Regions from separate parts of the Streptomyces sp. NPDC058534 genome, predicted to be linked through region 1. Evidence: predicted binding sites of a transcription regulator. Region 1 holds the regulator's gene; the other holds the start of a gene.
What was found. Region 1 encodes HspR, which represses chaperone genes until heat shock. Its sites were predicted from a motif close to TTGAGNNNNNNNNNCTCAA; they were not measured.

Region 1 (14,421 bases):
TGTACTGGCCCTCGGGGTCGGCGGTGGTCACGCGGCGCCCACCCCTCGCCTTGCGGAAGGCCTCCTGCAACTTCTTCGCACTGGCACCCTGCCCCTCCAGTACCTCACCGGTCGCGCCGCCCTTCGCGGCGATGCCGAGGAGCAGGTGCTCGGTGGAGAGGTACTCGTCCCCGAGGTCCTTGGCGCGTGCCTGGGCGTCGGCGACCACGGCGAGCATCTCACGGCTGGGTTGCGGCGGTGCGACCGTGGACCCGGTCACGCTGGGCAGCCCGCCGACGATGCGTTCGGCGCCGGAGCGTACGGCGGCCAGGTCGGCCTCGACGGCGGCGAGCAGGTCGGTGATGTTCTCGTTGTCTTGCCCCTGGAGCAGAGCCAGCAGCAGGTGGGCGGGGGTGAGGTCGGCGTTTCCCTCGGTCACGGCCCGGTTGCTGGCCGCGTTGATCGCGTCCCGGCTCCGGTTGGTCAGCTCGGCGTCCACGTTCTGGCTCTCCTCCGTGTCTCCATGTCTCCCAGTGCTGACTCACACAACGTACACAAAGTTGAGCCTATTTCACTCAAGAAATGACGGGGGAGGTTCTGTGTACGGCCATGCCGGGATGAGACCGATACGGGGCGAGACCCGGAAATGTCTCCACACATACGACAGCGGCGTCACCGTGTTCAGGTCACGGTGACGCCGCTGCCGGGGGGAAGCACCTGAGCGATTTGTTACGACGGGGGAATCGCGTCAGGCACTGCGGGGGGTGGCCGAGATGGTCCTGATGTCGGAGACCTCCGGCGGCGCGAGCCGGTGGTCCCGCTGGTCCAGGTTCACAAAAATCATTCCGTACCGAATGGCACACCGCACTGGCTGCGGCGCCCCCCGAGGCCGCCGCAGACACCGGTACGCCCGCACGTCACCGTCCTCGTCCAACGTGACGACGACCGGCTCGCCGAAGACGGTCACCATCAGGGAGTCACCGGAGTGGGGGATCGCGGTGACCAGGTCGATGAAGTGCCAGCCGGAGCGGTAGGCGGTGGCCATTTCTCGGCGGAAGGAGCGGTCGTCGGGTGGCGTCGTCATGTCAGGACCACGCACTGTCGTCAGTGAGAGCTTCTCCGGCCGGGGAGGCGGTCACCGCTTCCACTGACCAGGCGCTGTCCGCTCGGGCGTCACCCTTCGCCACGGAGAGGCCACTCAGTGTTCCGAAGGCCACAACGGCGGAGAAGGCGGCGACAAGCACCGAGCGAAGCATTCTCTTAGACATAGTCGGCTTCGTCCTCACTTGAAGGTCCCCTCTTCCCCCGTCGGATAAGACGATGGCTCATTCAGGCACGTCATGGCCACACAATCGGTGCATCATGTTCCTGCACGTTCAGGACCCTGGGGGGTGGAGATTTGACAACAAATCAGGCCAAAGCGACACATCCCCATGCAGTTACTGAACTGTGTGAGGAGGGGGCGCGCCTCTACGCGAACGCGCTGCGCACTGGACGTATTGCCCGCGCGGAGGCGGAACCCGTCCCCTGCCTGATGGAGTTCGCCCTCCTGCACCCCGACCCCGACGATGCCAACTGGCTCCTTCCCGTGGCACCCGCGGTCGCCCTCGCGCGGCGACTGAATCCGATCGAGCACGAGATATCCGAGCGGAGGCGGACGTCGATCGAACTGGCCGCGGCCTTCGAGCCCTTCATGGCGCTCAGCGCGCAGGGCGCGGCGCCGACCCACTCGATCACCGTGCTGGAGGGACTCGACCGCATCAACGCCGCCCTCGACCTGGCCACGGACCAGTGCCTGATCGAGATGCTCACGGTCCAGCCGAGCGCCCGGCACCCCGAACGTCGGCTCATCGAGGCACTGGGACGCGACCGGACCCTCATCGAGCGGGGCGTGCGGATCCGCACCCTCTACCAGCACACGGCGCGGTACAGCCCCGAGCGCCTGGCGTACGTGGACCAGTTCCCGAACGGGAAGGCCGAGTACCGCACCATCGACGAACTCGTCGAACGGCTCATCATCTGCGACGAGACCGTGGCCTTCATCCCCATCCGGGACGACCGCCAGGTCGCCCTGGAGATCCGGCACCCGGGTCTCGTCCGTTACCTGATCAAGGTGTTCGAGTTCATCTGGGGCCGCGCGGTGCCACTCACGGCCGGCGCACCCTACGAGACCGCCCCCGATGGCATCACCGACATCCAGCACTCCATAGCCAAGCTGCTTGTCGAAGGCCACGTCGACGAGGCCATCGCCCGCCGTCTGGGCATGAACGTCCGCACCTGCCGTGCCCACATCGCCAAACTGGCCCTGGCCCTGGGAAGCGGGAGCCGCGCTCAACTCGGCTACTTGATAGCCCAGTCGGGGATCCTGGAACAGGACCAGAACGGAATCGCGAATGAGGCCGGCCCGTGACGGGGGAGGCGCGTGACGCGAGGGGGGAGCGCCCGATCGAGCCGCACCTCGACCACGGTCCGGAGGAACTCTGTGCGGCGGGGACTGACCTCTACACACAAGCCCTGCGTGAAGGCCGGGTGCCCGCCCGGGAGGCCCTGGCGGTGCCCTGCCTGACCGACTACGGACTGCTGCAACCGACGGTGGGTGACCTCGACTGGCTCGAACCGGTCGCCCCTGCTGTCGCCCTGCACCGGATGCTGGACTCCTCGGCACAGCGTGTGGCCGCGGAGCGGCGGCGAGAAGCCCGGCTGGCCGCGACGTTCGAACCTCTCATGCTGGTCGACGGCCGCCGCACGGCCGGAGGGGACGCCGGGGCCGTTCGGGTCCTCAACGGAGTCCCGCAGATCAACCAGGCCATCAGCGAGGTCATGTCCGACGCGACGAGCGAGCTGCTGTGCATACAGCCCAACGCCCACTACGGTGACCGGCGCGGGGAAGTGGCCCAGACCCTGTCCCTGCGCCGGGACCAGGACATGCTCGACCGAGGCGCCCGCATCCGCACGCTCTACCAGCACACACAGCGCCATCTGCCGATGGTCAGGGCCCGCTATGAGCAGCTGCGCGGAGACGCCGAGGCACGCTCCCTGGACGAGGTGACGGACCGGCTCATCGTCGTCGACCGCAAGATCGCCTTCATCCCCGCCGACGGAGAAGCCACGCTGGCCCTGGAGGTCCGCCACCCCGCCCTCATCTCGTACTTCGTGACCACCTTCGAGCGCCTGTGGCGACTCGCCACGCCCATGCATCCCGAGACTGCTCAACGCCCGTCTCTGGGCGGCATCACGCCCCGCCAACGCACCATCGCGTCCCTCCTCGTCGAAGGCCACACCGACGCCGACATCGCCGAGCGGCTCGGCATGAACGTCCGTACCGCCCGTGTCCACATCGCCAAGCTCGCCGCCACCCTCGGCAGCGAGAGCCGGGCTCAGCTCGGGTATCTCATCGGGCAGTCGGGGATTCTTGACCGGGAAGGATGACGGGGGCGGGGACGCCCTGTGAGGTGGCGTCCAGGCCCGCCTGGGCTATGCGGACGCCCAGCTGGGTGCGGCTGGCCGCGCCCAGGGTCTCCGAGAGGCGGGCGATGTGCGCGCGGGCCGTGCGGACGCTTATGCCCAGGCGCTCCGCGATCACCGCGTCCTGGTGGCCCTCGGCCAGCAGCGCCGCGATGGACTGCTCGCGGTGCGAGATGCCCTCGATGCCGGTGTCGGGGAGGGCGGCGGAGAGCGGGATCGCGAGGCGCCAGAGGCGTTCGAAGACCGTGACGAGGTAGGCGACGATCGCGGGGTGGCGCAGTTCCAGGGCCATGGTGCGGTCGGTGTTGGCCGGGATGAAGGCGACCGTGCGGTCGAAGAGGATAAGACGGTCGATGACCTCGTCCAGGGTGCGGGCCTCCACCGCGTCGCCCATCAATTCCAGGTAGTTGAGCAGGCCCTGCCCGTGCCGGGCGACGTGCGTGTACAGGTCCCGCGTCCGCACCCCGCGCCCGCGCAACGCCAGCGCCCGGTGCAGCCCCTCCGACAGCTCCGCCTCACGCCGGATGCCGCCGGGCTGCACGGTCAGGACCTCCGTCGTGCACGCCTGCGTCGCCTCGTCCATCGCGGTCTGGATACGGGCCAGCCCGTCGAGGACCCGGATCGCCGAACTCTCCGCCCCGGCCGAGGAGTGGATGAGCCGGCCGAGCCCCGCGTACCACTCGAAGGCCTCCACCGCCGAGCCCACCCGCCGCTGACTCGCGCTGACCTCGTCGTGGACCCCGCGCAGCAGCCGCGTCATGACCTCCTGCGGCGAGGTCGGCACCAGCCAGTCCATGTCGTCGGGGTCGGGGTGCAGCAGGGCCAGTTCCAGGAGGCAGGGGACCGGTCCGGCGTCCTGGCGCGGCACCCGGCCGCGCCGTACGGCCCGGGAGTACACACGGTCCCCGGCCGCGCACAGCCGGTCGGCACCGTGCGGATGCTCCTGAGCCCCGTGCCCGGCCATCGCCCATCCCACCCCCGGTTCCGGCTCCTCCGCAGCGCAACTATGCGCGGCCGGGACCGGCTCCGCAACACGGCTCCACCGGGGGAGCGGGACGGAAAGTACCGGTTGCGGAGGGTATGACCGGGGCGTGGAACCAGGCCCGTACCGCGACTACTTCTTCAGCCCGATCTCCGCGCACGCGTCCGCGTACTTCGCCGTGCAGATGTCGCTGACCTTGTAGAAGCCCTCCGCGATCACCGTCTCGTCGATGTTGCCCTGGGTGAGGGCGACGACGGGGACGAGCTGGGCGGGGATGCCCTTGTGGGTGGGGCTGTCGACCTTGTCGCGGGCCAGCGCGTCGAACTGGATGTCCCGGCCCTGGACCCGCGCCACGGCCATCTCCGCGGCGTTCTCGGCCTCCTGCGGGTAGGACTTGTAGACGCTCATGTACTGCTCGCCGGTGACGATCCGCTGCACCGCGGAGAGTTCCGCGTCCTGGCCGGTGATCGGCGGCAGGTCGGTGACGCCCGCGTCCTCCAGGGCCTTGATGATGCCGCCCGCCATGCCGTCGTTGGCGGAGTAGACGCCGGCGATGTTGTTCTCGCCGATCTTCTCGATCGCCTCGGTCATGTTCGCCTCGGCGTTCTCCGGCTTCCAGTCCTTGGTGTCGAAGGACTGGGCGATCGTCACCTTGCCGTTCAGCTCGGCCATCGCACCGGCCTTGAACTGCTTGGCGTTCGGGTCGGTGGGCGAGCCGTTCATCATGACGATCTTGTCGGAGCTGTCCGCGCCGTCGCCGAGCGCGTCGATCAGGGAGCGGCCCTGGACCTCGCCGACCAGCTCGTTGTCGAAGGAGATGTAGGCGTCGATCGGGCCCTCGGCCAGCCGGTCGTAGGCGATGACCGGGATGCCCGCGTCCTTGGCCTTCTGCACGCTGGTCCCGATGGACTGCGCGTCGACCGCGTCCAGCACGATCACGTCGACCTTGTCGTCGATCATTTGCTGCATCTGCTCGGTCTGCTTCGCCCCGCTCGCCTCGGCGTTGGCGTACTTGACGTTGCCCGCGTCGTTCGTCAGCTCGCCGACCTTGGCCTTGAAGAAGGGGTAGTCGAACTGCTCGTAGCGCGTGTTCGCCTTCTCCGGCAGCAGCAGCCCCACGGTGATGTCGTTGCCCTTGGTCGGGCTCGCCTCGTCGCTGCTCTCCGTCGCGCCGAGCACGCCGCAGCCGGCCAGCACGAGGGACATCGAGGTGGCGGCCATGGTGATGGCGATACGGCGCATGTAAGGGCTCACTTCGGGGTGCGATTCGGGACGTGGGTACAGCAGTGCGACCCATGTGACTGAAAAGCCAACGCTTCACCCACCATCGGCGTCAAGGGAAACCACTTAACGAGATGGGCACAGTACGTTCCACTCGTCGGCGAAAGTTCTGCGAACAGTGTGCGGAGATCTTCCGGGAGCGCTCTCACGCCCTGATCACACATGCGTACACAACGCGCGGGCGACCATGGACGTCTGACGTACGAATCCTGTTACGTACCGACCACCCGTCAGCCACCGCACGGCGAAGGAAGACCTCATGACCCATGTCACGGAGGACCCGCGCTTCGGCGCCCTGACCGCCCGGCTGGACACCGGCCTCGGGGAGGTCACCGTCGAGGGCGACGCGCTGCCCCGCGTCGAGCTGTACCGCGCGGAGGGCACGGAGACCGACGAGCACATCCCCGTCGGCACCCGGGACGGCAGCCGGCCCACGCTGACCGTCGACGGCGAGGAGGCCGTGATCACCCCGGACTTCTCGGGTGACGGCAAGGGTCGCGGCCACGTGCGGGCCGAGTGGCGCGAGGACGCCGAGTGCGAGGCCCTGGAAGCGTCCCTCGGCTACGCGCCGGCCACCGCGTACGGCACCGGCGCCCAGTCGATGTGGCTGCTGGCCGTCGACGCGGCCGGCGACCTGCCTCCCGGCTGACGCCGACGCCGGCGTCAGTCCGACTGCTGCCGCTTCGGCCGCCACACCACCAGGGCACTGGTCTGCTGTACCTCCTGGTACGGGACCAGGTCACGGCGGTACGACGCGTGCACCGCCGCCTCGCGCTGGCGCATCGCCGTCGCCGCCCCGTCGAGGGCGTCGGCCATCTCCGCCACGCGGGCCTGGAGCGCGGCGACCTGGTTCTCCAGTTCGATGATGCGCTTGATTCCGGCCAGGTTGATGCCCTCGTCCTGCGACAGCTGCTGCACCGTGCGGAGCAGCTCGATGTCGCGGGCCGAGTAGCGCCGGCCGCGCCCGGCCGTGCGGTCCGGGGAGACCAGGCCGAGGCGGTCGTACTGGCGCAGGGTCTGCGGGTGCAGACCGGAGAGCTGGGCCGCCACCGAGATGACGTAGACCGGGGTCTCCTCGGTCAGTTCATACGGGTTGCGTCGACGACCGTCCATCCCCATCAAGCTCCCTTCGCGGCCTGGAACAACTCCGCCCGCGGATCCTCGTCCGCGGTCGCCTCGCGATACGCCTCCAGTGCGTCACGAGCCTTCCCCGTCAGGTCCTTCGGAACACTCACCTCGACGGTGACCAGAAGGTCGCCCCGGCTGCCGTCCTTGCGGACCGCGCCCTTGCCGCGGGCCCGCATGGTGCGCCCGTTGGGCGTGCCCGGGGGAAGCTTCAGCGTGACGGGCGGACCGCCCAGGGTCGGTACCCGGACCTCGCCGCCGAGAGCCGCCTCGGCGTAGGTGACCGGGACGGTGACCGTGAGGTTGTCGCCCCTGCGGCCGAAGACGGAGTGGTCCTTGACGTGCACGACCACGTACAGGTCGCCCGCCGGTCCGCCCCGCTCGCCCGGCGTGCCCTTGCCGCGCAGCCGGATGCGCTGCCCGTCCGACACCCCGGCCGGGATGCGGACCTGCATCGTCCGCGAGGACTTGGCGCGTCCGGAGCCCTTGCAGACGTCGCAGGGGTCCTCGGCGATCAGGCCGCGGCCCTTGCAGTCCGGGCACGGGTCGGTGAGCGAGAAGCCGCCGCCCGAGCCCCGCGCGACCTGGCCGGTGCCGACGCAGGTCGGGCACACGCGCGGTGTGCCGTTCTTGTCGCCGGTCCCCGAACAGGCCTTGCAGGGCGCCTGCGAGGACATCCGCAGCGGGACCGTGGCGCCCTCGATGGCCTCCGTGAAGCTCAGCGTGACCTCGGACTCGATGTCCTGGCCGCGCCTCGGCTGGGTCCGCGTGCCGGTGCCGGGACCGCCACCGGTGCGGTTGAACAGGCCGCCGAAGACGTCCCCGAGTCCGCCGCCGAAGCCGCCGGCGCCGCCCGCCTGGCCCCCGCCCTGGGCGCCGCCTCCGAAGAGGTCGCCCAGGTCGAAGTTGAAGGTGCCGCCGCCCGCGCCCGGCCCGGGGCGGAAACCGCCGTTACCGAAGAGGGCGCGGGCCTCGTCGTACTCCTTGCGCTTCTTGGGGTCACCGAGGATGTCGTTGGCCTCGGAGATCTCCTTGAAGCGCTCCTCCGCCCTGACATTCCCCTTGTTGGCGTCCGGGTGGTACTCGCGGGCGAGCTTCCGGTACGCCTTCTTGATCTCGGCCTCGGTGGCGTCCTTGGGGACGCCGAGGACCTTGTAGTAGTCCTTCTCGATGAAGTCCTTGGTGCTCATCCCCGACGTCCCTCCTTCCCGCTTCCGCTACTGACGTCAGCCCTCCTCCGGGCCACCGCTCTCCTTGTTCTCCGCGGAGTCGGGGCCGTCCTTGGCCTCGGTGCTCTCCTCGGCCGGCTTGACCGTCTGGGCGCCGGGCTGCGGCTCGGCGACGGCCACCCGCGCGGGGCGGATGGTGCGCTCGCCGATCCGGTACCCGGGCTGCAGGATCGCCACGCACGTCGTCTCGGTGACGTCCGGTGCGTAGGAGTGCATCAGGGCCTCGTGGATCGTCGGGTCGAAGGGCTCGCCCTCCTTGCCGAACTGCTGGAGGCCCATCTTGGCGATGACCGTCTCCAGCGACTCCGCGACGGACTTGAAGCCACCGACCAGCTCCCCGTGTTCCCGGGCGCGGCCGATGTCGTCCAGCATCGGGAGCAGCTCGGTCAGGAGGTTCGCGACGGCGACCTCCTTGACCGCGACGCGGTCCCGCTCCACGCGGCGGCGGTAGTTCTGGTACTCGGCCTGGAGCCGCTGGAGGTCCGCCGTGCGCTCGCTGAGCGCGGTGCGCACCTGGTCCAGCTGGGCCACCAGGCCCGCGTTCTCGCTCGCGTCCCCGGCCGGGGCCGCGCCCTCCTCCGAAGAGGGGGCGGCGGCCTTCGGCTCGGCGTCGTCAGGGCTGGCGCCGGAGGGGACGTCGGGCTTCTCGTCGAAGCCCGGAGTCTCCTCCGTCACGCGGCACCGTCCTTGCGCTCGTCGTCCACGATCTCGGCGTCGACGACGTCGTCGTCGGCCTTGTCGCCGTCACCGGCGGTGGCACCGGCGCCCGGGGCCTCGCCGCCGGCGGCCTGCGCACCCTGGGCGTCGGCGTACATGGCCTGGCCCAGCTTCTGCGAGACGGCGGCGACCTTCTCCGTGGCGGTACGGATCTCGGAGGTGTCCTCGCCCTTGAGCTTCTCCTTCAGCTCGGCGACGGACTCCTCGACCTCGGTCTTGACCTCGCCCGGGACCTTGTCCTCGTTGTCCTTGAGGAACTTCTCGGTCTGGTAGACGAGCTGCTCGCCCTGGTTGCGGGACTCGGCGGCCTCGCGGCGGGCGTGGTCCTCCTCCGCGTACTTCTCGGCCTCCTGGCGCATCCGGTCGACCTCGTCCTTCGGCAGCGAGGAGCCGCCGGTGACGGTCATCTTCTGCTCCTTGCCCGTGCCCAGGTCCTTCGCGGTCACGTGCATGATGCCGTTGGCGTCGATGTCGAAGGCGACCTCGATCTGCGGGACGCCGCGGGGCGCCGGCGGCAGACCGGTCAGCTCGAACATCCCGAGCTTCTTGTTGTACGCCGCGATCTCGCGCTCGCCCTGGTAGACCTGGATCTGCACGGAGGGCTGGTTGTCCTCGGCGGTGGTGAAGATCTCCGAACGCTTGGTCGGGATCGTCGTGTTCCGCTCGATCAGCTTGGTCATGATGCCGCCCTTGGTCTCGATACCGAGGGACAGCGGGGTGACGTCGAGGAGCAGGACGTCCTTGACCTCGCCCTTGAGGACACCGGCCTGCAGGGCGGCGCCGATGGCGACGACCTCGTCCGGGTTGACGCCCTTGTTGGCGTCCTTGCCGCCGGTCAGCTCCTTGACCAGCTCGGCGACCGCGGGCATACGGGTCGAGCCACCGACGAGAACGACGTGGTCGATCTCGGACAGCTGGATGCCCGCGTCCTTGATGACGTTGTGGAACGGCGTCTTGCAGCGCTCCAGGAGGTCGGTCGTCAGCTGCTGGAACTGGGCCCGGGTGAGCTTCTCGTCCAGGTGCAGCGGGCCCTCGGCGGACGCGGTGATGTAGGGCAGGTTGATCGAGGTCTCGGTGGACGAGGACAGCTCGATCTTGGCCTTCTCGGCGGCCTCGCGGAGGCGCTGGAGGGCCATCTTGTCCTTGGACAGGTCCACGCCGTGGCCGGACTGGAACTGCTTCACCAGGTAGTCGACGACGCGCTGGTCCCAGTCGTCACCACCGAGGTGGTTGTCACCGTTGGTGGCCTTCACCTCGACGACGCCGTCGCCGATCTCCAGCAGCGAGACGTCGAAGGTGCCGCCACCGAGGTCGAAGACGAGGATGATCTGCTCGTCCTTGTCGAGGCCGTACGCCAGCGCGGCGGCCGTCGGCTCGTTGACGATCCGCAGGACGTTCAGGCCCGCGATCTCACCGGCCTCCTTGGTGGACTGGCGCTCGGCGTCGTTGAAGTACGCCGGGACGGTGATGACCGCGTCGGTCACCTTCTCGCCCAGGTAGGACTCGGCGTCCCGCTTCAGCTTCTGCAGCACGAAGGCGCTGATCTGCTGCGGGTTGAAGTCCTTGCCGTCCAGGTTGATCTTCCAGTCGGTGCCCATGTGGCGCTTGACCGACCGGATGGTCCTGTCGACGTTCGTGACCGCCTGGCGCTTGGCCACCTCGCCGACCAGCACCTCGCCGTTCTTGGCGAAGGCGACGACGGACGGCGTGGTCCTGGCGCCTTCGGCGTTGGCAATGACGGTGGGCTCGCCGCCCTCCAGAACGCTGACGACGGAATTAGTCGTGCCCAGGTCGATGCCGACCGCACGTGCCATGGTGAATAACCTCCAGCTGACTTGAGTGGAACAGGCTCAAGTGTGCATGACGGCTTTCGTGCGGTCAACAGAGGTGAGTCGAGCCGACTCAACTCTTATCCGTTCCTTACACGCAATGGAGCGCTGACCTGCGCTTCTTCGGTGCGTCTGGCCTGACGGACCGGGAACATCGCCCCTCGGGAGGATGCACCCCTAGGGGGTCCGACCGCCTCGGGAGGCACCTGGGACTCCGTGCGCGGCCGCCGCACCCGCGCCTGCGGCCGACCGGGCGCCAGTCCCCGCGCCTGCGGCCGGCCGTTCGCCTGCCCCTGCTGCGCCCCTGCCGCCCCTGCCCCGTGCCGCGGCCCGTACACCCGCACCCGCAGCAGTCCCGCCAGCGCGGCGACCGCACCGCCCGCCACCCACCACACCGCCGTCCCGTCCAGCCGGCCGGTGTGCACGAGCACGCCCACGAGCACCGCGCCGCACGAGGCACCGCCGACGACCACTGCGGCGCCCTGCGGAGTGAGCCCGAGCCGGCGCAGCCGGTGGGCGAGATGGTCGGGCCCGCCCCGCAGCGGGGGCCGCCCGGCCAGCCGGCGTGAGAGCAGGACGAGTACGACGTCCAGGCAGGCCGGCACGGTCAGCGCGAACAGCACCGCCGCACCGCTCGCGGGCGCGTGCCCCACGCGGGTGAACACGGCGGCCCCGGCCAGCAGGAACCCCGCGAAGAGCGCCCCGCACGCACCGACCGCGATCCGCGCGGGATGCCAGTTGTGCAGCAGCAGCCCGGTCAGCGCGGCGGCCAGCGCGAGCAGCGCCACCGCCAGCCCGTCCCGCAGCTCCGCCGCGGCGCAGGCGGCGACCCCGAAGGCGGTCACGACCCCCACCGTGCCGGCCACCCCGTCGGCGTGGTCGAGCCCTCGGAAGGCGGTGGCGACCAGTGTGATCCATCCCACGGCGAGCGCCCCGGCCACCGGCCCCGTCTCGCCGTACGGCACCACGCACGCCGCCGCGACGGCCGTACCGGCGACCACCCAGCGCCGGCGCAGCCGCCAGACGTCGGTGGCGAGGCCGAGGGCGCCGACGGCGGACGCGCCCAGGAGCAGCCGGCCGGCCGCGGAGCCGAGCGGCACGACGCCGGTCCAGTCCCCGGCCCACGCGACCAGCGCGGTGACGAGGGTGACGGCCACCCCACCGGAGAGCGGGACCGGCCGATGCCGGCGCCGGTCGACGAGGGCGAGGGAGAGGGCGGGTGCGCGCAGCAGCGCGGCGAGGAGGGCGGCGAGGAGGAAGGAGGCGGTGGCGGCGGCGATCCCGTAGAGCACGGAGATAAGCTATGCCGAATATCACGTTTTGCTATGAATTGCGCGGCTGCTACGGCGTGGCGCCGGGCGGGCGGGCGGCTCGGCGACCAGCCCCGGCGAGCAGCCCGGCGACCGGGCCGGCGACCGGGCCGGCGACCGGGCCGGCGACCGGGCCGGCGGTCAGGGTTGCCTCAGCGACGCAGATCACCGCACGTCCGACTACAGTGCGGCGGAGGATCGGGGTAGTCTCGGACGGACTGAATAAGTTACCGCTTAGTAATATCGATCCCCTCGCAACCTCGCAGGCCCGAGGAGCCCCCAAATGCAACTCGCCGCGATCATCGTGTCGCTGGTCCTGATCGTGGTCGGCGTGGCACTGTTCGGCCGCGCCGTCCTGCAGATCCTCACCTACATGCGGCTGGGTCAGCCGGTGCCGGCCGGCACGCGGACCGACGATCCCGCAGCGCGCACCGTCACCGTGGCCCGGGAGTTCCTCGGCCACACCCGGATGAACCGCTGGGGCATCGTCGGTGTGGCGCACTGGTTCGTGGCGGTGGGCTTCTTCTCCCTGCTGCTGACGATCGTCAACGCGGTCGGGCAGCTCTTCGAGGCGGACTGGATCCTGCCGGTCATCGGCGACTGGGCGCCGTACAACGTCTTCGTCGAGTTCATCGGCACCATGACGGTGCTCGGCATCCTCGTCCTGATCGTGATCCGCCAGCTGAGCAGGCCGGACAAGCCGGGCCGCAAGTCCCGCTTCGCCGGCTCCAACTTCGGGCAGGCGTACTTCGTCGAGGCCGTCATCCTCATCGTCGGCGTCTGCATCTTCATGCTGCACGCGCTGGAGGGCGCCCTCCACCACGTCGCCGGCTACGAGGCGTCGTTCTTCATCTCGTACCCGGTCGTCTCCGCGCTCGGGGACCTGGACGTCTCCACCCTCCAGAACCTCGTCTACCTCTTCGCCGGCCTGAAGATCGCGACTTCGTTCATCTGGATGATCACCGTCGCCCTGAAGACCGACATGGGCGTCGCCTGGCACCGCTTCCTGGCCTTCCCGAACATCTGGTTCAAGCGCGACGCGAAGGGCGGCACCGCGCTGGGCGCCCTGCTGCCGATGACGTCGGGCGGCAAGGCGATCGACTTCACCGACCCCGGCGACGACGACGTCTTCGGCGTCTCCCAGGTCGAGCAGTTCTCCTGGAAGGGCCTGCTGGACTTCTCCACCTGCACCGAGTGCGGCCGCTGCCAGTCGCAGTGCCCCGCCTGGAACACCGGCAAGCCGCTCTCCCCCAAGCTCCTGATCATGTCCCTGCGCGACCACGCGCACGCCAAGGCCCCCTACCTGCTGGCCGGCGGCGGCAAGACCATGGAGGGCGAGGAGAAGGCGTCCGAGGAGCAGCTGGCGGGCGTCCCCGCGGCGGCCCTCGCCGAGGCCGAGCGCCCGCTGATCGGCACGCTGGAGGAGAACGGCGTCATCGACCCGGACGTCCTGTGGTCCTGCACCACCTGCGGCGCCTGCGTCGAGCAGTGCCCGGTGGACATCGAGCACGTCGACCACATCGTCGACATGCGCCGCTACCAGGTCATGATCGAATCCGCGTTCCCGTCCGAGGCGGGCACGATGCTCAAGAACCTGGAGAAGAAGGGCAACCCCTGGGGCCTGGCCAAGAAGCAGCGCCTGGAGTGGCTCAAGGAGCTCGACTTCGAGGTCCCGGTCGTCGGCAAGGACATCGAGGACCTCACCGAGGTCGAGTACCTCTACTGGGTCGGCTGCGCCGGCGCCCTGGAGGACCGCGCCAAGAAGACCACCAAGGCCTTCGCCGAGCTGCTGCACATCGCGGGCGTGAAGTTCGCGATCATGGGCGGCGACGAGAAGTGCACCGGTGACTCGGCACGGCGCCTGGGCAACGAGCCGTTGTTCCAGGAGCTGGGCATGGAGAACGTCATGTCCCTCAACGCCGCCTTCGGCGAGGAGATGGACGACGACGGCAAGGTCACCGAAGAGTCGAAGAAGCCCAAGTCGGCCAAGAAGATCGTCGCCACCTGCCCGCACTGCCTCAACACCCTGGGCAACGAGTACCCGCAGCTCGGCGGCGACTACGAGGTCATCCACCACACCCAGCTGCTCCAGCACCTCGTCGACGAGGGCAAGCTGCTCCCGGTCACGCCGGTCGAGGGCATCATCACGTACCACGACCCGTGCTACCTGGGCCGCCACAACAAGATCTACACGCCGCCGCGCGAGATCATCGCCGCCGTCCCGGGCGTCCGCAACGAGGAGATGCACCGCCACAAGGAGCGCGGCTTCTGCTGCGGCGCCGGCGGCGCGCGGATGTGGATGGAGGAGCGGATCGGCAAGCGCATCAACAACGAGCGCGTCGACGAGGCCCTGTCCCTCAACCCGGACATCGTCTCCACCGCCTGCCCGTTCTGCCTCGTCATGCTGACCGACTCGGTCAACGGCAAGAAGAACGATGGCAAGGCCAAGGAGTCCATCCAGGTCGTGGACGTCGCCCAGCTCCTGCTGGACTCCGTGAAGCCCC
Region 2 (14,421 bases), on a different contig from region 1:
GTGCTCGCCGCGGTCCTCGCCGAACTCCGCGTCCGGGACGGGGAGACCACCGTCGTCGCCCACTACGAGGACGCGCCGTGACGGCCCGGCCCCGGCCGCCCGCCCACCCCGTCTGGCCGCACACCGGGCTCGACGCCACGGACCACGTCCCCACACCCCTGCGGCAGTTCGTGCTCAAGGTGCACGGCCGCTGCAACCTCGACTGCACCTACTGCTACCTCTACCGCGGCCAGGACAGCGGCTGGCGGGACCGCCCGGCCCGCGCCGACGCCCGCACCATGGACCGGGCCGCCGCCCGCATCGCCGAGCACGTCCGCGCCCACGGCCTCGACCACGTCCGCGTCGAACTGCACGGCGGCGAACCCCTGCTCACCGGCCCCGCCCCCGTCCGGGCCTACGCCCGCGCCGTCCGCCGGGCCGTCCCCGAGGGCTGCCGGGTCACCGCCACCGTGCAGACCAACGGCACCCGCCTCACCGAGCGCGGCCTGGAAGAGCTCACCGAGGACGGCATCCGGGTCGGCCTCAGCCTCGACGGCGGCCGCGCCGCCCACAACGGGCGCCGCGTCGACCACGCGGGCCGGCCCGCCTGGCCCGCCGCGCTCGCCACCGCCCGTCGGCTCGCCGCGCACCCGGACGCGTACGCCGGGATCCTGTGCACCGTCGACCTGGCCGCCGACCCGCTCGACGTCTACCACTCGCTGCTCGAACTCGCCCCGCCCCGCCTCGACCTCCTCCTCCCGCACGCCAACTGGGACCGGCCGCCGCCCGGCCTGCGCGGCGGCCGGCCCGGCAGGCACCGCCCCGCGCCCACGCCCTACGGCGACTGGCTCGCCACCGTCTTCGACGCCTGGTGGGACGGGGGCCGGCCGCGCACCCGCGTACGGCTCTTCCAGGAGATCGCCGCCCTGCTGCTCGGCTCGCCCGGCGCCGCCGAGGCCGTGGGCCTGTCGCCGGTCGCCGCCGTCGTCGTCGAGACCGACGGCACCATCGAGCAGGTGGACTCGCTCAGGTCGGCCTACCGGGGCGCCGCCGAGACCGGACTCGACGTGTTCCGGCACTCCTTCGACACCGTCCTGCGCCACCCGGGCGTCACCGCACGCCAGCTCGGCGAGCGCGCCCTGGGCGCCGAGTGCCGCGCCTGCCCGGTGGTCCGGGTGTGCGGCGGCGGCAACTACGTGCACCGGTACGCGCCCGGCACCGGCTTCCGCCACCCCAGCGTGTACTGCGCCGACCTGGAGCGGCTGATCCGGCATGCCGCACACCGGCTGGAACACACCGTCCGTACCGGCACATGAGCGGGATGTCACGCCCAACTCCGCACGCGACAAGTCGCTTTGACGCACAATTGACTAACCTGTGCTCAGTCGTGACCAGGTTCAGCTGAGGGGACTGCGAAATGGTGACGGAGCTGGGACACGTCACGGTGGTCTTCGCCGGGCAGAGCGAGTCCTGGGCCAAGTGGATCGACCACCAGGTCCGCGCCGCCGGCCGGACCACCACCCTGGTGCGCTGGAACCCGCTGCGCCGCCCGCCGACCGCCGACGCCCTGACCGACCTGCTGGGCGCCCCCGGCCGCATCCTGCTCGTCATCGACGACTGGTACGAGCGGCTGGGCACCGAGCGCTTCCAGGCCTGGGCCGGAGTACTGCGCGAGGTGCTGCCCGACGTCCGCGACCGCGTCGCCGCCGTGAGCGTCACCGCACAGCCGCTGCCCGCCGAGGTCGTACCCCTCGCCCCCGTCGAGCTGCGCGGCCTGCGGCCCGAGGTGGCCCGCGCCCGCGTCCTGGAATGCGCCGGCATCCCGGCCCCCGGCCTCCTCGTCGACCTGCGCCGCGGACCGCGCTTCCCGGACGACCCGCCCGAGGTGTGGCACGTCCCGCGCCGCAACCGCCGCTTCATCGGCCGCACCGAACTCCTGGAGCGGATGTACGAGGCCCTCACCGGCGCCGGACACGACGGCGCCGTCCTCGCGCTGCGCGGCCCCGGCGGCGTCGGCAAGACGCAACTGGCCCTGGAGTACGCCCACCGGTTCGCGGGCGAGTACGACATCGTCTGGTGGATCACCGCAGCCCAGCGCGTCACGGCCCGCTCCCAGTTCGCCGACCTGGCACCCGAACTGGACCTCCGGGACGCCGGGGACCTGGCCGCCACCATCAAGGCCGTACGCCGGGAACTCGACCGTACCGCCCGCCCGTGGCTGCTCGTGCTGGACGGCGCCGGCGACCCGGAGAAGGTGCTCGACCTCCTGCCCGAGGGACGCGGACACGTCCTGGTCACCACGCACCGCACCGAGTGGGCGGCGCAGGGCGAGACCCTCCAGATCCCGGTCTTCGAACGCCGGGAGAGCATCGCCTTCGTGGCCCGGCGCACCGCCCGGCTGAGCACCGACCAGGCCGACCGGCTCGCCGACGCCGTCGAGGACACGCCGCTGCTGCTCGACCAGACGTCGGCCTGGCTCGACACGAACCCCGCCATGTCCGTGGACGAGTACGTACGCGACATCCGCGACGGCAGCCCGGACCGCTTCGGCCACATGCCCTCCCGTGACTATCCGGAGAGCTTCCAGGTCGCCTGGGCCAAGCTCCTCAACACCCTGCGCGAGGGCGCCGAACCCGCCTGGCACCTGCTCAACCTGCTGGTCTGCTTCTCCCCCGAAGTGGTCCCGGTCCGGCTGCTGCAGACCGCCCGGCACGCCGACCTGCCGCCCGAGCTGGCCGAACTGGTCGCCGAGCCCAGCAGCTGGAACTCCGCCCTGCGCAAGCTCTCCGAGATCACCTCGATGCGCATCGAGTACGAGCAGGGCCCGCGCCTGGACACCCAGACCGTCGGCACACTGCGCATGCACCGGCTCTTCCACCGCTACGTCCGGTACGTCCAGTCGCCCGAGGACGCCGAACGCCACTTCGCGGCCGCCCGCCGGCTTCTGGTCTCCGCCGACCCCCGCGACTCCTCCGCGCCGGGCAACTGGACCCGCTACGGCGCGCTCATCCCGCACCTGGAGCCGGCCGGCGCGCTGGACTCGTCGGACGAGGACGTCCGGGACCTCGTCCTGAACTGCATCGAGTACCTGCGCATGCGCGGCGAGTACGACGACGGCCGGCGGCTGAGCGGGCGTGCCGTGGAACGCTGGCGCGAGACCTCGGGCGACACCGACCGGGCCGTCCTGGTCGCCGTCCACCAGCTCGCCAACATGCAGCGCAGACTCGGCCGGTACGCGGAGGCCGAGGCGACCGGACGCGAGACGATCCGGCGTCTGCGGGCCGCGAGCGGCGTCCGCCCCATCGAGCTGATCCGCGCCAAGGACGGGCTGGGCGGCACGCTCATGGCCCGCGGCCGGTACGGGGAGGCGCGTGCCCTGTTCGAGGAGGCCGCCGGCACCGCGGCCGTCGAGCTGGGCGGCGAACAGGTCCCGCGCACCCTCACCGTCCGCAGCAACCTCGCCATGGCCCTCGGCCTCCAGGGCCACTACACCGAGTCCCTCGCCCTGCACCGCCGGATCTTCGAGGCCCGGGTGGAACTGCTCGGCGGCAAGGACGCCCTGACGCTCAACTCGGCGCTGCGCACCGCCTGGATGCTGCGGCTGCTCGGCAACTACCGTGAGGCGCTGGAGATCCAGGGGCACAACTCCCGCCTCCACAGCCAGGTCCTCGACCGCAACCACGGCCAGACCCTGCACGCCGAGCACAACCTCGCCCTGTGCTCCCGCCGGGTCGGCGACCTCCAGTTCGCCCACGCCATGATGCGGGGCGTGCGGCAGAAGCTGCTGCGCCGGCGCGGCGCCCTGCACCCCGAGTCGCTGCTGGTCTCCTGCGACTACGCGATGCTGCTGCGCCAGCTCGGGGAGACGGAGGAGGCCCGCGGCCTGGCCGAGGCCACCGCCACGCACTACGCGGCGCAGCTCGGGGAGGACCACCCGTACACCGTGGGAGCGCGGGACAACGTGGCCGTGATCATGCGCGACTCGGGCGAGACCCGGGCCTCGCTGGAACTCTCCCGGCAGTGCACCGCGCGGATGGAGAAGGCGGTGGGCCGGGACCATCCCTGGTCCGTCGGCTGTGCGAAGAACGAGGTGGCCGCGCTCGCCGGCGCCGGGGAGAAGGAGGCCGCGGCCACCCTGGGCCGGGACGCCTGCGCCCGCTCCGTCCGCGCCCTGGGCGAGAACCACGTCCTCACCGTCAGCCTCCGGGCCGGACTGGCGCTGGACCTGGCGGCCCTGAGCGAGCGCGAGGAGGCCGAGGCCCTGCGGCGGGACGTGGACACCAGGCTCACCGCCCTGTTCGGCACGGACCATCCGCACATCCGGCAGATCCAGGAACGGCACCATCCCTACTGGGACTTCGAACCCCAGCCCATCTGACGGCCGGCGCGCGGGACGACCGCGGGACGCCGAAGGGGCCGGCCCCGTTCCCGGGACCGGCCCCTCCTGTCGGCTCTGTGTGCGATCAGGCCTCGAAGACCTCACGCACCAGCTGCTCCTGCTCGGCCTGGTGCCGCTTGGCGGAACCCACGGCCGGGGACGAGCCGTGCGGGCGCGAGATCCGGCGCAGGCGCTCGCCGTGCGGGATGTCGGCGCCGACCGCCAGGTCCAGGTGGTCGATCAGGTTGAGCGCGATGAACGGCCAGAAACCCTGGTTCGCCGGCTCCTCCTGCGTCCACAGGTACTTCTCGGCGTTCGGGTACTTGGCGATCTCCGCCTGGAGCTCGGCACCCGGCAGCGGGTACAGGCGCTCGATGCGGAGGATGGCCGTGTCCGTCACGCCGCGCTTCTTCCGCTCGGCGTCGAGGTCGTAGTAGACCTTGCCGGAGCAGAAGACGACCTTCTTGACGGCGGCCGGGTCGACCGAGTCGTCGCCGATGACCGGGCGGAACTGGCCCGTCGTGAACTCCTCCGCCTTCGAGGCCGCGGCCTTCAGGCGCAGCATCGACTTCGGGGTGAAGACGACCAGCGGCTTGTGGTGCGGGTTGTGCACCTGCCACCGCAGGAGGTGGAAGTAGTTCGACGGCAGGGTCGGCATCGCGACCGTCATGTTGTTCTGCGCGCAGAGCTGGAGGAACCGCTCCGGGCGGGCCGAGGAGTGGTCCGGACCCTGGCCCTCGTAGCCGTGCGGCAGGAGGAGGGTCACGCCGGAGGTCTGGTTCCACTTCTGCTCGGCCGAGGAGATGAACTCGTCCACGACCGTCTGCGCGCCGTTGACGAAGTCGCCGAACTGCGCCTCCCACATCACCAGCGCCTCGGGGCGGGTCAGCGAGTAGCCGTACTCGAAGCCCATCACCGCGTACTCGGAGAGCAGCGAGTTGTAGACGTTGTACCGGGCCTGGTCCTCGGACAGGTACAGCAGCGGCGTGAACTCGTCGCCCGTCTCACGGTCGATGACGACCGCGTGGCGCTGGCCGAAGGTGCCGCGCTGCGAGTCCTGGCCGGACAGCCGGACCGGGACGCCCTCCAGGAGCAGCGAGCCGACGGCGAGGGTCTCGCCCATGCCCCAGTCGATCGTGCCGTCCTCGACCATCGCCGCCCGGCGCTGCAGCTGCGGCAGCAGCCGCGGGTGCACGGTGACGTGGTCGGGGATGTTGACCTGGGACTCGGCGATCCGCTTGACCGTCTCGGCGGTGACCGCGGTGTTCACCGTGACCGGGAACTCGGCCTGCGGCTCCGAGGGCTCCGCGGCGGCCGGCTGGGACGCGGCCTCGCGGACCTCGGTGAAGACCTTCTCCAGCTGGCCCTGGTAGTCCTGGAGCGCCTGCTCGGCCTCTTCCAGGGTGATGTCGCCGCGACCGATGAGCGACTCGGTGTAGAGCTTGCGCACCGAGCGCTTCTTGTCGATCAGGTCGTACATCAGCGGCTGGGTGAAGGCCGGGTTGTCGGTCTCGTTGTGACCGCGGCGGCGGTAGCAGATGAGGTCGATCACCACGTCCTTGTTGAACGCCTGACGGAACTCGAAGGCCAGCCGCGCCACGCGGACGCAGGCCTCCGGGTCGTCGCCGTTCACGTGGAAGATCGGGGCCTCGATCATGCGGGCCACGTCGGTAGCGTACATGGAGGAGCGCGAGGACTCCGGGGCGGCGGTGAAGCCGACCTGGTTGTTGATGACGACGTGGACCGTGCCGCCGGTGCGGTAGCCGCGCAGCTGCGACATGTTCAGGGTCTCGGCCACCACGCCCTGGCCCGCGAAGGCCGCGTCGCCGTGGATCGCCACCGGCAGGACGGTGAAGTCCGTGCCGCCCTTGTTGATGATGTCCTGCTTGGCGCGCGAGACGCCCTCCAGGATCGGGTCGACCGCCTCCAGGTGCGAGGGGTTGGCGACCAGCGAGACCTTGATCTGCTCGCCGTCCAGGCCGGTGAAGGTGCCCTCGGCGCCCAGGTGGTACTTCACGTCACCGGAGCCGTGCATCGACTTCGGGTCGAGGTTGCCCTCGAACTCGCGGAAGATCTGCGCGTACGACTTGCCGACGACGTTGGCCAGCACGTTCAGCCGGCCGCGGTGGGCCATGCCGACGACGACCTCGTCCAGGCGGGACTCGGCCGCCGAGTCGATGACCGCGTCGAGCAGCGGGATGACGGACTCGCCGCCCTCCAGGGAGAAGCGCTTCTGGCCGACGTACTTCGTCTGCAGGAAGGTCTCGAAGGCCTCCGCCGCGTTCAGCCGGCGCAGGATGCGCAGCTGCTCCTCGCGCTCCGGCTTGGTGTGCGAGCGCTCGATGCGGTCCTGGATCCACTTGCGCTGCTTCGGGTCCTGGATGTGCATGAACTCGATGCCGGTGGTGCGGCAGTACGAGTCGCGCAGCACGCCGAGGATGTCGCGCAGCTTCATCAGGGACTTGCCGGCGAAGCCGCCGACCGCGAACTCGCGCTCCAGGTCCCACAGGGTGAGCCCGTGCTCGGTGATGTCCAGGTCGGGGTGCTTGCGCTGCTGGTACTCCAGCGGGTCGGTGTCGGCCATGACGTGGCCGCGGACCCGGTAGGAGTGGATCAGCTCGAAGACCCGGGCGGCCTTGGTGACGTCGTCGTCGTGGCTGGCGTCGATGTCCTTGAGCCAGCGGACCGGCTCGTAGGGGATGCGCAGCGCCTTGAAGATCTCGTCGTAGAAGCCGTTCTCGCCGAGGAGCAGGTTGGCGACCTGGCGCAGGAACTCGCCGGAGGCGGCGCCCTGGATGACCCGGTGGTCGTAGGTCGACGTCAGCGTCATGACCTTCGAGATGCCGAGCTTGTTCAGGGTGTCCTGGCTGGTGCCCTGGAACTCCGCGGGGTAGTCCATGGAGCCGACGCCCATGATGACCGCCTGGCCGGGCATCAGGCGCGGCACCGAGTGGACGGTGCCGAGGCCGCCGGGGTTGGTCAGGGAGACCGTGACGCCGGAGAAGTCGTCCATCGTCAGCTTGCCGTCGCGGGCGCGGCGGACGATGTCCTCGTAGGCCTGCCAGAACTCGAAGAAGTTCAGCGTCTCGGCCTTCTTGATCGCCGCGACGACCAGCTGGCGGTCGCCGTTGGGCTTGACCAGGTCGATGGCGAGGCCGAGGTTGACGTGCGCCGGCTTGACGAGGGTCGGCTTGCCGTCCTTCTCGCCGAACGAGTGGTTCATCGTCGGCATGGCCTTGATGGCCTGCACCATCGCGTAGCCGATCAGGTGCGTGAAGGAGATCTTCCCGCCCCGGGCCCGCTTGAGGTGGTTGTTGATGACGATGCGGTTGTCGAACAGCAGCTTCACCGGGACGGCGCGCACGGACGTGGCCGTGGGCAGCTCCAGCGAGGCGTTCATGTTCTTCGCGACCGCGGCGGCCGGGCCGCGCAGGGTCACCAGCTCGGGGCCCTCGGGGGCGGCGGTGGCGTCCTTGGCGGGCGCGGCGGCCTTCGCCTGCGGCTGCGCGGCGGGCTTGGCCGGCGCGGCAGCGGGCTTGGCGGCCGGAGCCGCCGGCGCCGCGGCGGCGGGCTTCGCGGGGGCGGCCGCCTGGGGGGCCGCCTTCGGCTGGGCCGGGGCGGGAGCCTGCGCCTGTGGTGCGGGGGCGGCCTGTGGCGCGCTGCCGGAGTCCGTGGCCGTGGCGCCGGGGGCGGCGGCCTGGGCCGCGGGCGCCCCTGGCTTGTAGTCGGCGAAGAAGTCCCACCAGGCTCGGTCCACGGAATTCGGGTCCTGGAGGTACTGCTGATAGATCTCGTCAACGAGCCACTCGTTGGCACCGAACGCGGCAGCGGGGTTCTTGCCCGCTTGATCGGTGTCGGTCGAGATACTCGAGTTACTGGGGGACTGTGGCGACACGGCGAGAACCGCCCTCTTCCGCTTCACAAGATGGTGGACAGCGGGAATCAAGGCTACGCCTTGCCGACCCCGAAGGTCAGGTCGGGCCCGTTCATCGTCGCGTAAGTCACATCGCGGACGGTGTTTCGGCGCTGGAAATGGCGGGAAACAAGCGAGGTTCTGCTGCGTGTGGGAAGGGCGGAGCGGGACCCGGCGCCGGGAAAACGCGGGCCTGTCCCTGATCACACGTGTCCGCCAGGACGGATACTCGTGGATCTTGAAGCTCCGCTTCGAACCCTACGTCAACCCTGCGTCGACGGCAGGCCCGGAAGAGTGATGAGAATCCGGCAGCCGCGCTCGGATTCGGCCACGCCGATCCGGCCGCCGTGCAGATCCACCGCCCAGCGCGCGATGGCCAGGCCGAGACCGGTGCCGCCGTCGCTGCCCGGACCGTGCGGCCGGGACACCGAACCCCGGTTGAACCGCTCGAACACCCGGCGCCACTCCGAGCGCGGAATACCGGGGCCTTCGTCGAGAACCTCCAGCTCAAGCGATTCGGGCAGCTCCCCGCGGCGCGCCCGGACCGTCACGCGGCCGTGCGGCGGGCTGTGCTTGACCGCGTTGTCGATGAGGTTGGCGACGACCTGGTGGATGCGCTCGGGGTCGGCGTGCGCGGTCAGCTCCGGCGGGAAGACGTCGAGCGCCAGGTGCACGTCGGTACGCGTGTGGCTGCCCGAGCCGGAGGCGATGCCCGCGCGGGCCGACGCGACCATGTTGGCCTCCTTGAGCACGCCGGAGAGGTACGGCCACACCTCGAAGCGCCGCCTGCGCAGCGGTATCACGCCGTTGTCCAGGCGGGAGAGGTCCAGCAGCGTCTCCACCAGCCGGCCGAGCCGCTCGGTCTGCCCGAGCGCCGTCCGCATGGTCTCCGGGTCGGCCTCGGTGATGCCGTCGACGATGTTCTCCAGCACCGCGCGCAGGCCCGCGATCGGCGTGCGCAGCTCGTGCGAGACGTTCGCGACCAGCTCCTTGCGCTGGAGGTCCTGCGCCTCCAGGTCGTCGGCCATGCGGTTGATGGTGCCGGCCAGGTCGCCCAGCTCGTCGCGGCGGTTCTCGCGCACCCGGCGCGTGTAGTCGCCGTGCGAGATGGACCGGGCCACCGCGTTCATCTCGTCCAGCGGCGCGGTCAGCGAGTGGGCCACGAACTGGGTGATCAGCAGCGTGGCGATCATCGAGAAGACCGTGATGAAGCGCAGCTCCGTCTTGGTGTGCACTGCGATCACCGAGAGACCGGTGGTGATCAGCACCGATGTGACGACCAGCGCGCCCAGCTTGGTCTTGACCGAGAACGGGCGTACGCCGCCCCAGGGCTCCCCGGTGGATCGGGGGCCGGGGCTCCTCCGTGCGGCCTCCCGCCCTCGGCTCATGGCGTCGGGGTCTCCAGCGCGTAGCCCACGCCGTGCACGGTACGGATGCGCTCGGCGCCGATCTTCCGGCGCAGCGCCTTGATGTGGCTGTCCACGGTCCGGGTGCCGGAGGCGTCCGCCCAGTCCCACACCTCGGCCAGCAGCTGTTCACGGGAGAGCACCGCGCGCGGGGTGTTCGCCAGGCAGACCAGCAGGTCGAACTCGGTGGGGGTCAGGTGGACGTCCTCGCTGCGCACGCGCACCCGGCGCTGCGCGTGGTCGATCTCCAGCTCGCCGAGGCGCAGGATGCCGCTGCGCGGCGTCGAGGCGGCCACGACGGCCCGCTCCACCCGGCGCAGCAGCACGTGCACGCGTGCGGCCAGCTCGCGCATCGAGAACGGCTTGGTCATGTAGTCGTCGGCACCCACGCCGAGCCCGACCAGCATGTCCGTCTCGTCGTCGCGCGCGGTGAGCATCATCACCGGCACCGGCCGCTGGGCCTGCACGCGCCGGCAGACCTCCAGGCCGTCGAAGCCCGGCAGCATGATGTCGAGGATCAGCAGGTCGGGCTGCCAGGCCTCGGCCGTGTCGACGGCGGACGGACCGTCGCCCGCCGTCTGCACCAGGAACCCCTCGGCGCGCAGGCGGGTCGCGATGGCGTCCACGATCGTCTGGTCGTCCTCGACCACCAGCACCCGGCGCTGTGCGCCCTGGGTGGCAGCGGCCGAGCCGTTGTGGGAGGTCTGTGTCTGCTCCATCGCCCGCCCCTGAGGTGTGCTTTCCGGAATCCGTGGGGTGATCCCATGACTGCGCTTGACGCTTGAATGATCCGCGTCAGAGCAGCAGCGTACGGGGAGTCCCCACGGCATTGCTATCCAGGACCGACGCCGAGGTGGACGACGTCCGGAACGCCCCGGGCAACGGGGATCTCTTCGGTACGCACCTGCTGGAATCCGGCATTACGCAAGGTTTCTTCGAATTCCGGAGAGGGCTGCGCAGACCATACGGCAAGCACCCCGCCGGGTCTCAACAGCCGTGCGCAGCCCGCCAGTCCGGACGGTGCGTACAGCCCGTCGTTGCCCTCGGTGACGGTCCAGCCGGGGCCGTTGTCGATGTCCAGACAGAGCGCGTCGTACGTGTCGGAAGTCTCATTGACGTACGTCACCAGGTCCGCCTCGACGACCTCCGCGCGCGGATCGGCCAGCGCCCGCGCGGACAGCGCGGAGAGCGGTCCGTCGCGGTGCCAGTCGATGACGGCGGGCTCGCGTTCGACGACCACGATCCGGCCCCAGCGGGCGTCGGCCGCCGCGTGCGCGAGCGAGAAGCCGACGCCGAGACCGCCGATGAGCAGGTGCGGCGCGGTCGGTCCGCCGGACCCGGCGAGCGCGTCGGTCGCCGCGTCGACCAGCCGCCGCTCCGAGCGCCCGTCGGAGGTGTCCATCAGGAAACAGCCGTTCGCGATGATCTGGAGCAGCGCCCCGTGCCGGCGCAGGACGACCTCGCCGTACGGACCCTCGCGGCGGTCAAGCACCTCGGGGGCCTCGCGGAAGTCGGGGGGAGTGATGGCCATCGGCCCATCCTGGCAGGGAATGCCGTGGCGGCCGAGGGCGCTGCCGTCCACAGGGTCCGGAAGGCCCCGGACCACTGATCGCTCAGAGCGAACGACCCCCGGGGAACAATCAGGGACTCCCTTTCATTGAGTCGATGTAACTCAACTTGACTGCCGAAGGGGAGATCATGGCTGCTGAGTCCGCCGCCTTCACACCGCTCGCCCTGCCCGTGCTGCCGCTCGACGACGAAGTGGTCCTGCCCGGCATGGTCGTCCCCCTGGACCTGAGCGACGCCGAGGTACGGGCCGCGGTGGAGGCCGCCCAGGCCGCCGCCCGGTCCGAGCCCGGCAAACCCAGGGTCCTGCTCGTCCCGCGCATCGACGGCACCCACGCCGCCACCGGCGTCCTCGGCACCGTCGAGCAGGTCGGCAGGCTGGCCGACGGCGACCCGGGCGCCCTGATCCGCGGCCGGGGCCGGGTGGCGATCGGCGCCGGCACCACCGGTCCCGGCGCCGCGCTCTGGGTCGAGGGCACCCGCGTCGACGAGACCGTGCCCGACCCCCTGCCCGGCCAGGTCGCCGAGCTGGTGAAGGAGTACAAGGCCCTCGCCACCGCCTGGCTGCGCAAGCGCGGCGCCTGGCAGGTCGTCGACCGCGTCCAGGCCATCGACGACGTCTCCGCGCTCGCCGACAACTCCGGTTACTCGCCGTTCCTCAGCACCGAGCAGAAGATCGGGCTGCTGGAGACCGCCGACCCGGTCGCCCGCCTGAAGCTCGCCACCCAGCAGCTGCGCGACCACCTCGCCGAGCAGGACGTCGCCGAGACCATCGCCAAGGACGTCCAGGAGGGCGTCGACAAGCAGCAGCGGGAGTTCCTGCTGCGCCGCCAGCTCGACGCGGTACGCAAGGAGCTGCGCGAGATCAACGGCGAGGCAGGCAAGGATGCTGCCGAGGAGTCCGACGACTACCGCGCCCGCGTCGAGGCCGCCGACCTGCCCGAGAAGGTCCGCGAGGCCGCGCTCAAGGAGGTCGACAAGCTGGAGCGGTCCTCCGACCAGTCGCCCGAGGGCTCCTGGATCCGCACCTGGCTCGACACGGTCCTTGAGATGCCGTGGAGCGAGCGCACCGAGGACGCCTACGACATCCAGGGCGCCCAGGCCGTGCTCGACGCCGAGCACGCGGGCCTGGCGGACGTGAAGGAGCGCATCACCGAGTACCTCGCCGTGCGCAAGCGGCGCGGCGACCGGGGCTTCGGCGTCGTCGGCGGCCGGCGAAACGAGGAGGGGGCGCGTAGCGCCTCGGTTGAGGGTGGTGGTGGGCGACGGGGGGGCGGTGCCGTGCTGGCCCTGGTGGGCCCGCCCGGCGTCGGCAAGACCTCGCTCGGCGAGTCCGTCGCCCACGCGATGGGCCGCAAGTTCGTCCGCGTCGCCCTCGGCGGCGTCCGCGACGAGGCCGAGATCCGCGGCCACCGGCGTACGTACGTCGGCGCACTGCCCGGCCGGATCGTGCGGGCGATCAAGGAGGCGGGGTCCATGAACCCGGTCGTCCTCCTCGACGAGATCGACAAGGTCGGCTCCGACTTCCGCGGCGACCCCGCCGCGGCCCTGCTCGAAGTCCTCGACCCGGCCCAGAACCACACCTTCCGGGACCACTACCTGGAGGTCGAGCTGGACCTGTCCGACGTCGTCTTCCTCGCCACCGCCAACGTCCTGGAGGCCATCCCGGAGGCCCTGCTCGACCGCATGGAGCTGGTCCGCCTCGACGGCTACACCGAGGACGAGAAGGTCGTCATCGCCCGTGACCACCTGCTCCCGCGCCAGCTGGAGCGGGCCGGACTCGACGGCGAGGAGGTCACGGTCGAAGAGGGCGCGCTGCGCAAGCTCGCGGGCGAGTACACCCGTGAGGCGGGCGTGCGCACCCTGGAGCGGTCGATCGCCCGGCTGCTGCGCAAGGTGGCGGCCCAGCACGAACTGGGCGAGCGGGACCTGCCCTTCACCGTCACCGACGCCGACCTGCGCGCGCTGATCGGCCGGCCGCACCACGTGCCCGAGTCCGCCCAGGACCCGGCGGAGCGGCGCACCTCGGTGCCCGGCGTGGCCACCGGCCTCGCGGTCACCGGCGCGGGCGGCGACGTCCTCTACGTCGAGGCGTCGCTGGCCGACCCGGAGACGGGCGCGGCGGGGCTGACCCTGACCGGTCAGCTGGGCGACGTGATGAAGGAGTCGGCGCAGATCGCGCTGAGCTTCCTGCGCAGCCACGGCGCCGAACTGGAACTGCCGGTGGGCGACCTGAAGGACCGGGGCGCGCACATCCACTTCCCGGCGGGCGCGGTCCCCAAGGACGGCCCGAGCGCCGGCGTCACCATGACCACGGCCCTCGCCTCGCTGCTGTCCGGCCGGCTGGTCCGCACCGACGTGGCGATGACCGGCGAGGTCTCGCTGACCGGACGTGTCCTGCCGATCGGCGGGGTCAAGCAGAAGCTGCTCGCGGCGCACCGGGCGGGGGTCACCACGGTGATCATCCCCAAGCGCAACGAGCCCGACCTGGACGACGTCCCGGCGGAGGTCCTGGACAAGCTCGACGTCCACGCCGTCAGCGACGTCCGGCAGGTGCTGGAACTGGCGCTCGCCCCCGCGACCAACGGGGCGGCGCGTACTACTCCGGTCGCGGCGTGACAGACGCGGCCGGATGAGACGAAGGCCCAGGTTCCCGTGAGGGGGCCCGGGCCTTCGCCATGTGTGCCCACGCCATGTGTGCCCACGCCATGTGTGCCCACGCCATGTGTGCCATGTGTGCCGGGGCCGTGGCACCTACCCCTCGGGGACCACCTCGCGGGCCAGGCGGACCAGGTCGGGGATGGCCGGGTGGGTCGGGGTGCCGCGCTTCCAGGCCAGCACCAGGGGGACCGGCGGCGCGTCGGTCAGGGGGCGGTAGGCGATCGCGGGGTGGATGTGCAGCCGGGGGGTGGCCGAGGTCGAGACGCCGACGGCCCGGCCCGCGGCGATCGCGGTCAGCCACTCGTCCGTGTTGGTGACCTCGATCGTCGCCGTGGGCCGCACCTCCGGCGGCCACAGATCGAGCGTGGTGGTCCCGGCCACCGTGTTCAGCGCGATCGGCCACGCCCGGAGGTCCGCCAGCGTCAGGGTCTCCCGTCCGGCCGGCTCGCTGTCCGCGGGAACCACCGCCACCCGCTCCTCCCGCTTCAGCAGCTCCGTGACCAGTCCGGGCGCGTCCA

Region 2: lon (endopeptidase La) is a predicted target of HspR. The motif match lies at 11,334-11,352, and genes of this name have one in related genera.

The regions. Positions count from the first base shown of each region.
Region 1 is NZ_JBHXNW010000029.1:10,509-24,929, reverse strand. Features, by position in the region: gene clpB (ATP-dependent chaperone ClpB) at 1-478, opposite strand, end outside; gene ACFWR9_RS19250 (hypothetical protein) at 728-1,063, opposite strand; gene ACFWR9_RS19245 (helix-turn-helix transcriptional regulator) at 1,379-2,389, shown strand; gene ACFWR9_RS19240 (LuxR C-terminal-related transcriptional regulator) at 2,386-3,408, shown strand; gene ACFWR9_RS19235 (LuxR C-terminal-related transcriptional regulator) at 3,371-4,408, opposite strand; gene ACFWR9_RS19230 (substrate-binding domain-containing protein) at 4,559-5,647, opposite strand; gene ACFWR9_RS19225 (hypothetical protein) at 5,967-6,356, shown strand; gene ACFWR9_RS19220 (heat shock protein transcriptional repressor HspR) at 6,371-6,820, opposite strand; gene dnaJ (molecular chaperone DnaJ) at 6,826-8,022, opposite strand; gene grpE (nucleotide exchange factor GrpE) at 8,059-8,736, opposite strand; gene dnaK (molecular chaperone DnaK) at 8,733-10,592, opposite strand; gene ACFWR9_RS19200 (MraY family glycosyltransferase) at 10,688-11,905, opposite strand; gene ACFWR9_RS19195 ((Fe-S)-binding protein) at 12,201-14,421, shown strand, end outside.
Region 2 is NZ_JBHXNW010000051.1:8,243-22,663, forward strand. Features, by position in the region: gene ACFWR9_RS27560 (hypothetical protein) at 1-81, shown strand, start outside; gene ACFWR9_RS27565 (FxsB family cyclophane-forming radical SAM/SPASM peptide maturase) at 78-1,295, shown strand; gene fxsT (FxSxx-COOH system tetratricopeptide repeat protein) at 1,397-4,357, shown strand; gene ACFWR9_RS27575 (multifunctional oxoglutarate decarboxylase/oxoglutarate dehydrogenase thiamine pyrophosphate-binding subunit/dihydrolipoyllysine-residue succinyltransferase subunit) at 4,443-8,252, opposite strand; gene ACFWR9_RS27580 (sensor histidine kinase) at 8,534-9,658, opposite strand; gene ACFWR9_RS27585 (response regulator transcription factor) at 9,655-10,395, opposite strand; gene ACFWR9_RS27590 (spermidine synthase) at 10,509-11,207, opposite strand; gene lon (endopeptidase La) at 11,375-13,861, shown strand; gene ACFWR9_RS27600 (LysR family transcriptional regulator) at 13,997-14,421, opposite strand, start outside.